Regions from separate parts of the Paenibacillus sp. 11B genome, predicted to be linked through region 2. Evidence: riboswitches for the same ligand, from Rfam matches in the RefSeq annotation. Region 2 holds a riboswitch; each other region holds the start of a gene.
What was found. Region 2 has a riboswitch for thiamine pyrophosphate ahead of thiC (phosphomethylpyrimidine synthase ThiC). Riboswitches for the same ligand answer to the same signal wherever they lie in the genome.

Region 1: another riboswitch for thiamine pyrophosphate. It lies ahead of tenA (thiaminase II); the one in region 2 lies ahead of thiC (phosphomethylpyrimidine synthase ThiC).
Region 3: another riboswitch for thiamine pyrophosphate. It lies ahead of Q0V21_RS01975 (thiamine phosphate synthase); the one in region 2 lies ahead of thiC (phosphomethylpyrimidine synthase ThiC).
Region 4: another riboswitch for thiamine pyrophosphate. It lies ahead of Q0V21_RS23195 (ABC transporter ATP-binding protein); the one in region 2 lies ahead of thiC (phosphomethylpyrimidine synthase ThiC).

What each region holds. Positions count from the first base shown of each region.
Region 1 is NZ_JAUKNS010000002.1:422,402-424,604, reverse strand. Features, by position in the region: gene Q0V21_RS10365 (NAD(P)/FAD-dependent oxidoreductase) at 1-912, shown strand, start outside; gene Q0V21_RS10360 (hypothetical protein) at 921-1,139, shown strand; TPP riboswitch at 1,186-1,284, shown strand; gene tenA (thiaminase II) at 1,406-2,077, shown strand; gene Q0V21_RS10350 (GNAT family N-acetyltransferase) at 2,120-2,203, shown strand, end outside.
Region 2 is NZ_JAUKNS010000011.1:8,202-10,404, reverse strand. Features, by position in the region: gene Q0V21_RS31355 (IclR family transcriptional regulator) at 1-365, shown strand, start outside; TPP riboswitch at 484-597, shown strand; gene thiC (phosphomethylpyrimidine synthase ThiC) at 965-2,203, shown strand, end outside.
Region 3 is NZ_JAUKNS010000001.1:446,722-448,924, reverse strand. Features, by position in the region: gene Q0V21_RS01980 (ABC-F family ATP-binding cassette domain-containing protein) at 1-555, shown strand, start outside; TPP riboswitch at 681-790, shown strand; gene Q0V21_RS01975 (thiamine phosphate synthase) at 1,108-1,698, shown strand; gene thiO (glycine oxidase ThiO) at 1,703-2,203, shown strand, end outside.
Region 4 is NZ_JAUKNS010000005.1:243,014-245,216, forward strand. Features, by position in the region: gene Q0V21_RS23190 (radical SAM/SPASM domain-containing protein) at 1-622, opposite strand, end outside; TPP riboswitch at 951-1,053, shown strand; gene Q0V21_RS23195 (ABC transporter ATP-binding protein) at 1,223-1,990, shown strand; gene Q0V21_RS23200 (ABC transporter permease) at 2,004-2,203, shown strand, end outside.

The DNA.
Region 1 (2,203 bases), on a different contig from region 2:
GAAGAACTTAAGAGTGAAGGGGAAACGGAAACGGGTTACGCTCAAGTGGGTGCGCTTAGTATTCATACCGATGTGGAGAAACTCAACAAGATGCAGGAACGGGCACATCTTCGTAAAGAAGATGCACCGGAGATTGGTGATATTACCCTGTTGGATGCAAAAGAAACCCATCAGCGTTTTCCTCTACTAGAGGAAACTTTTCAATCCGTATACATCAGCGGTGCTGCGCGTATCGATGGCCGTGCGCTGCGCGATGCCTTGATCCGATCGGCACAGCGAAATGGAGCGGTCCTGATTGATGGGGACGCGACACTTCAACATGAGTCGAATCGGGTAACTGGAGTAGTTGTTGACGGGAAAGTCATATCGGCTGACGAGGTTATTGTGTGTGCCGGCGCTTGGGCCAATGAACTATTCAAGCCCTTGGGCATTGATTTTAAGGTTCATTATCAGAAGGCGCAAATTATGCATTTGCAGGTTCACGATCGAGAAGATACTGAGAAATGGCCTGTGGTCATGCCTCCTTCGGATCAATATTTGTTAGCCTTTGATCAACAGAAGATTGTGATTGGGGCGACTCACGAAAATGATATTGAAGGCTATGATACAAGAGTAACCGCAGGCGGAATGCAGGAAATATTGAATAAAGGATTGGAACTGGCTCCTGGTTTAGCTGATAGCACGTTTCAGGAAGTGAGAGTAGGCTTCCGTCCGTTCACACCGGGTTTTCTTCCGGTAATGGGTGCTGTTCCTGGTTGGGATGGCTTGATCACAGCCAACGGGCTTGGAGCATCAGGTCTGACGATGGGGCCCTTTATAGGAAGTCAACTGGCCAAATTGGCTCTGGGTATGGATTTGGATATCGATATTCAGCCATATAATATAGGAAAAGCAATGGAAGACCAGAAATGAGGTGAACCATGACATATTCACAGCGTTTAACTCACGGCAGCTCTTCAGATATCATATATCTGGAGCACCAGATTGGCGTTGCAGAGGATGAATTGGCAAAAGCCAAGGAAGAGCAACAGGCATACGAAAGGGATTTGAACCAGTTAAGTGAAGTGCAGAATAGGATTGAAACCATTCGCACCCGTCTGAAGAGCTTGCAAGAGGAATTAGGCAAACTCGAAGATTAATAGGAATAGTTTGACATTTGGAGATACACATGTTGTAATAAGCCTGAGCAATTTGCAGGGGGACTGTTCGCAGTTGAGAAGGTTAAAACCTGACCCTTTGAACCTGTTAGTTAATACTGACGTAGGGAGCAAATGACATGTACTCATGTTATTTTTTGCCCTTGCCGAAATTAGGACAAGGGCTTTTTGGTGTGTATATTTCATAACAGGAAGCAATAGCGGGATTGCAGATGGGACAATATGATTTGGACAAAGGAGAACTGATCATGTCATTTTCAAGAACGTTAAAAGACAAGTCCATAACCGTATGGGAAGATGGATACAATCATCCTTTTTTACACGAGATGGGGAAAGGCACACTGGATCAGGAAGCGTTTAAGTTTTATCTACTCCAGGACTATACATATCTGATTGAATATGCGAAGATTTTTGCGATGGGTGCAGTGAAGGCTGCGGATGAAAAACTGATGACGAATTTTACGGTTATTCAACACGCTATTCTGTACGAAGAAATGGATTTGCATCGGAATTACATGAATGAATTTGGGATAACGCTGGATGAACATCATACTGTCAAACCATCTCTTTTCAACAAGGCATATACGTCAAATATGATGAGTGTTGCTCAAACAGGCGGGGTTGCCGAAATCATCGCCGTCATTTTCCCTTGTGCGTGGACGTATTACGACTATGCCACAAGATTAAAAGAACAATATCGGGATTCATTAGAGGGTAATTTCTATCAGACTTGGATCGAAAATTATGCAAGTGATGAATTCCGCGACTCATTCGAATGGTTCTATGATACACTGGATGCATTATGTGAACATAAAACCGAGCAGGAACTGGAAGCCATTGAGGACATATTCAGAAGAAGCGTTGAATTTGAATATCTGTTCTGGGATATGGCGTATAAACGGAAACTCTCGTACTTCTAATGATGAAATAGACTACAACCAGAGACAAGGATGAACATACAGATGAACAATCGTGGAGAACGCATCTATTTACGATTTTTGAACATGGAGGACGCGGCATCAGTGCTGGATGTACAGCTCCGCAAT
Region 2 (2,203 bases):
GGGTGGCTCCGGTGGGAGTCAGACTTCCGCTATCCGTTGGAGCGTCCAGCAAAGTGCTCATGGCTTTTGCCACCGAGGAAGACCGTGAAGATCTGATGAATGGACCGGAATGGCCGGTATTTATCGATCCCAAAGTATATTTGGCACAGATGAAAGACATTCTGGAATATGGCTACGCAACAAGTTATGAGGAACGTGAACCGGGAGCTGCGGCAGTATCTGTCCCCATCCTGGATCGGAAAGGCAACATCGCTGCTGCCTTGTCGGTATCCGGGCCTGTTAGTCGCCTTTCCCAGGAGACGTTGCATGAATACGCACCTGTGCTGAAGGAGGCTGCTACACAGATGGGACTCATGTTATCCTGATTTTATTTTCTGAATATAAAGGTTGTTTTTATGATTCGGTTGCGCTACTCTGTAATGGACGGCCTAACGGGGCCAGCATAATTGAATATGCATTTGCGGCTTAAATGCTGCAACTTGTTAACGTTACTGGGGGAGTCCGAATTGTCCGGACTGAGACGGAATCGCATGAGATTCCGGACCCTTTGCACCTGATCTGGATCATACCAGCGTAGGGAAGTAATCGGCGATACGACCACGAACACCACATGATGTGACCTATGGATGGGCTCCGCTATGGAGCCTTTATAAGGTGCGTTATTGGTGATGGACATAAGCCGGTTCCCTTGGGAACCGGCTTTTTTTATATAGTAAACAGGCGGAAGAAGCTGCCAGAACTGCTTTTGGGCAAAGTACCGGGGAGCATCTGCCAAGCTTCTGGGATAGAGTTCATTTGCATTCACTGCCTACGTATTACTAAATGTGATGTCCCTGCTTTCTGTCGTATGGTCGCTCTTTCTTTATCTATGTTGTGGATGATTCGGGACAAGTGCGCAAGCATTTTAATCCAGACGATCACCAATGAGGAGGAGACAAGAGCGATGAGTAAAGGGAACAGAACGATGGGACAGGACGAGCAGGATCAGCAGTTGGCAAAAGAAAAAGGGGCGACCGGACGGGTTCAGCCCTTCCCGGGCAGCCGCAAAGTTTACATTTATGGCTCTCGACCGGACATTGCTGTACCGGAGCGTGAAATTGCCCTTCATGACACGAATACTCCCCAAGGAGTGGAGCATAACGAACCGCTGCGTGTCTATGATACGAGCGGGCCGATGACCGATCCCGGATTTCATGCCGATATCCGCGCAGGTCTGCCAGCGCTGCGTACGCGATGGATTACGGAGCGTGAAGATGTTGAAGCTTACCGGGGACGGACGGTAAAGCCGGAAGATAACGGTCTGAAGCCAGGATGGAAGCGAGCTGGAGCCGAGGAGTATCCAGGGTTGCGTGGTCAACCCTTGCGAGGAATAGCTGGGCGCAGCGTGACCCAGATGCATTATGCACGACAGGGAATCATCACGCCGGAGATGGAGTTCGCAGCCATTCGTGAAGGCGTGGAGCCGGAGTTTGTTCGACAGGAGCTGGCGAGTGGCAGGGCGATCCTTCCGTCGAACATCAATCACCCGGAGAGTGAGCCGATGCTGATCGGGCGTCATTTTCATGTGAAGATTAATGCGAACATCGGAAACTCTGCCGTATCGTCCTCTATCGAGGAAGAGGTGGAGAAGATGACTTGGGCGGTACGCTGGGGGTCAGATACGGTGATGGATCTTTCCACAGGCAAGGACATTCATACGACTCGGGAATGGATCATCCGCAATTCTCCGGTACCGATCGGAACGGTGCCGCTCTATCAGGCGCTGGAGAAGGTCAATGGTGAAGCCGAAGCACTGACCTGGGAGTTGTATCGTGACACGCTCATTGAGCAGGCAGAGCAGGGCGTGGATTACTTTACGATCCATGCAGGCGTGCTGCTGCGTTATATCCCGATGACCGCCAAGCGCATGACAGGCATTGTGTCACGGGGCGGGTCCATCATGGCAGCATGGTGCCTTGCGCATCATCAGGAGAATTTTCTGTATACCCATTTTGAAGAAATCTGCGAGATTATGAAAAGGTATGACGTGGCGTTCTCTCTTGGAGACGGGCTGCGCCCAGGAAGCATCTACGATGCTAATGACGAAGCCCAGATGGCGGAACTGGCTACGCTTGGTGAACTGACACAAATCGCCTGGAAGCATGATGTGCAGGTGATGATCGAAGGTCCGGGACATGTGCCGATGCACAAGATCAAGGAGAAT
Region 3 (2,203 bases), on a different contig from region 2:
ATTGGATATTCGTATGCATTACTGCCCAAAATGACGATGACGATTGAGCGTGGCGAGAAAATTGCCATTGTTGGATGTAACGGTGTAGGTAAATCAACACTGCTCAAGACCATTTTGGGGAAAATTCCACCCCTCAGTGGTAAGACTTTCTTGGGTGATTATCTGGAAACCGCTTATTTCGAACAGGAAGTACGTGCAGGTAATATTACCCCGATCGAAGATGTTTGGAATGAATTCTCTCATCTGACACAGAATGAAGTCCGGGGCCATCTTGCACGTTGTGGATTGAAAAATGAGCATATCACCCGTCCGCTTAACGCGCTTAGTGGTGGAGAGCAAGCGAAGGTTCGTTTGTGTAAGCTTCTGATGCGTGAAAGCAACTGGATTTTGTTCGATGAGCCTACGAACCATTTGGATGTGACGGCCAAAGCAGAGCTGAAACGTGCCCTGCAAGAATTCAAGGGTACCGTGCTGCTTGTATCCCATGAACCTGAATTTTATGAAGGCTGGGTAACCAAAACGTGGGATGTTGAGGCGTGGTCCGAGAAACAATAGTTACTTCATACCAGACGAGCTATTTCGATAACTAGATTGTCTTCAGCAATGGATAAAGAACGTAATAAATGGAAAATGTACGGTGACAAAAAAAGATGTCTATGGTAACATAGGCTACAGCTTCATATGAACACTAGGGGGGCCGCACGATGCGGCTGAGATGGAAGAATGCGATTCCGGACCCTTTGCACCTGATCTGGATCATACCAGCGTAGGGAAGTGGCGCGTTTCAGCTAATGACAAAGGGCGTTATCGTTGACTTTGCGATATTGCCTGCAAGATGAATCATGCGGTTTCTAGGTATACTACGTTGCGACTATGGATGGTTTTTATAGTTGGTTATACGTTATGTATAGAGTAATTGCATGCGACAGTCATTCAGTTGATCATGAATTTTAAATTCGTGGCCACTCCTCTACGGGAGTGGCTTTTTTTGTTGTTTTATACCAGCTTAAAGCACGCAAGAGGAGGGCGAACAGGACGGCAATCTTCCATGAACATGTAGGAGCACAATCATTTGAACTGCATGTCATTTCGCTAGGTAAGGGAGACATGTACTCTTTTCTAGATACGGCTAAGAAAGTATGGCGATGGATCGATTATATCCACATTCGGGAAAAAAAGCTGACCCTAGAGCAGCAGATGTATTGGGCGCAAAGTCTAAAAACACAAGGTGTTCCATCTAAACGAATCGTTATGAACGGCTTAGATCAGCTGGCTCAACATGCGTGGTTGGGTGGTGTGCATTGGGGTCAAGCAGCTATTGAAGGCTATGATCTGGCTGAGTTAAATCGACTGAACCGGCTTCGTGTAGGCGTGTCAGTTCATTCTCTGAAAGAAGCAAAAGTTGCAGAAGAACGTGGAGCCGATTATCTCTTTTACGGGCATGTATACGAATCCGATAGTAAACCGAATTGCGAACCTAGAGGTCTTATTGCGTTGGCTGAAGTATGCTCCAATGTTTCGATTCCAGTGATTGCGATTGGCGGGATTAGACCGGAGAATATCAGGGCTATTCGTACTGCGGGTGCCAAAGGTGCTGCGGTAATCTCAACCATTTGGATGAACAGCAAGCCGGAGCTGGCTGCCGCTTCATTGCGGCAGGCAATCAGGGATTCAGAGAACGCCGAACCAAGGAGATGAGAACATGAGAGAGGAAGCAAGAAGCCAGAGCAGGAATCGTTCGGGTTATCATCCAGGAACAGTATTCAGGAGTAAAGGTGGAACAGAGATTCGAGGCAAGCTTCATGCGGAAACGATTATTGTTGGTGGAGGAGTTATTGGTAGTGCCATTGCATGTGAACTCGCCACCCGCGGTCACGACGTTCTTCTGGTTGAGCGTGCAAGAATAGGCGGGGGAACTTCCTGTGCAGCTGCCGGGATGCTTGCTGCGGACAGTGAGGAATTCACTCATGCTGTGATGGCGAAGCTTGCGCGGCAGAGCAGAGCATTACTTCACGAGCAGAAGGAGCGAATCCATTCACTTAGCGGAGTGGAAATGGGTTTGCAACAGCATGGATTTATTACTCCTTTTCGTTCATACAGTGAGGTCAGCAGCTACAAGAATAAACGATCGTCTTCCTTTTCTACAGAACATATTTGGTGGGATCGAGTGGCTGTCCAACAAGAAGCATCATGGTTAAACAGG
Region 4 (2,203 bases), on a different contig from region 2:
CCAGACTCGGCCATTGGAATTCGTGATCCTGATTGAGGTACACATTATGCGCAATTTTCACACCGCTGCCTGGCACCACCTTTTCCTCAATGCGGAAATCCAGATTAAACTCCCGTTCAAGAACCTCCAGCGTCTCCCGGTTACGGTTCATCTGGGCATTTGTGAAGTTATCCTGTGTCAGATTCCAGAGACGGAAAGAAATAATAACATTGTGCTTCACTGCTTCCCGGACAAAAGACAACACATTGCCCAGATAGCCCTCACGATCTGTCGAACCTTCGTGTCCATCAAAGCTGTGCAAAGAAAAGTTCATCTGACGCAGCGCCGGTTTGCCGAGCAACTTGTGTTGGGTCTTGGGCAGCAGTGTACCATTCGTCGTAATGTTAACCTTGAACCCCTTCTCATGCGCGGAATCGAGTAACAAATCAATTTTGGGATGAAGCAGCGGCTCACCTTTGACATGTAAATAAATATGCTTGGTATGGGGTTTGATCTGATCCAATATATTGTTGAAGACTTCAGGGTCAATGAAATTTTTGGCACGTTTGGTCTGCGGGCAGAAGCTGCATGCCAGATTACATATACTTGTGATCTCAATATATACTTTCTTGAACGTTTTCAACTCGGGGTCCCCATTCTGCTCAGGAGGGAGAACAGTCCCACCCTCATTTATGATCCGGCCCATATGTGCCACCACTATTATATCGGGTTAGAGAGCCAAGGTAAATCGACCCGCATGTTAATTTTCTTTTCCTCCCTTCCCGGGCGTCTTCTTACTTGTACATCTGAGCAGTTGCCCTTCTGATCGAAGAGCTTAATTCGCTGTTCATTCAAACGGTTAGAATCTTGGGTTACTTTCCTAACTCACATTCCTCGCACTTCTTTTAGGACGCCCTCTTTACATTCCACTTGCATGTGATATATGCTGAACACACAACTGCATATCTTGAACATTGCACTAGGGGAGCCTTGCGGCTGAGACGAATCGAACGATTCGGACCCTTTGAACCTGATCTGGATTATACCAGCGGAGGGAAGTGGAGCGGCCTATCCGTAAGCGGATTTTTTCATGTTAATGATGAAATTTAATATGAATTGAACGTATAGACCCACTCATTTCTCTGGAAATGGGTGGGTCTTTTTCGCGTTCTGCGGCAGATCAGAAGGTGTAATTAAAGATCCCGCAGTTTGAAGTTTGAATCAGAAGGGGGAACGGGACGAGATGGATAACGACATAACCATTCACAACATGAGCTTTGCTTTCCCGAAAAAAAGGGATTCCCCCGTGCTCTCCAATGTGTCGATGCGTGTAGCGGAAGGCGAATTCGTCTCCCTCATCGGTTCCAGCGGCTCCGGTAAAAGCACTCTCTTCAAGCTGCTGGCAGGCTTGCTTGAGCCAACCCACGGAACCATCGAAATTCCGTGGGTTCGCGAAGGAGAGCGGCTTGGACGCGTGGCCTACATGCCGCAAAAGGACCTCCTGTTATCTTGGCGAACCGTCATGGAGAATTGCATGCTCCCCTCCGAACTTGCTTCAGGGCGGCAGGACAAGGCAAAGACGCAGGCGGACATCCTGGCTGGCCTCGACAGATTTGGCTTATCCGGCTACGCGCATGCGTATCCGTACGAACTGTCCGGCGGCATGCGGCAGCGAGTCGCAATGCTGCGCACCCTGCTTACAGGCGGCCAGCTGATGCTGCTGGATGAACCATTCGGTGCACTCGATGCCCTGACCAAACGGGAGATGCATCGCTGGCTGCTAGAACTCTGGGGAAGTTTGGGCAAAACCGTGTTGTTCATCACGCATGATATTGAAGAAGCCTTGCTGCTCAGTGATCGAATTATCCTGTTAACTCCAGGGGGACAAAGCCAACAGCTGCAGGATATAACGGTACCTTTGCCGCGTCCAAGACATTCAGACATGATCTATGAACCGGCTCTCGTTCAGATGAGACGACTACTGGAGGAACAATTGCATGCGAAACGGTAACTGGAGATGCAGCATGAAGGATAGTGTAAAGCGTTGGCTTGCCCGTTATGGTCTGTTTCTCTTGCTCATGCTGTTACTGCTCGTCATCTGGGAGTGGATTGTGAATATGGGATGGGTGCCCTCCTTCATCATTCCAGCCCCTACGGCAATTGCCAGTTCGCTATATGAGCATCGCCGACTCCTGTTGGCTACACATTTACCTGCTACCTTGAT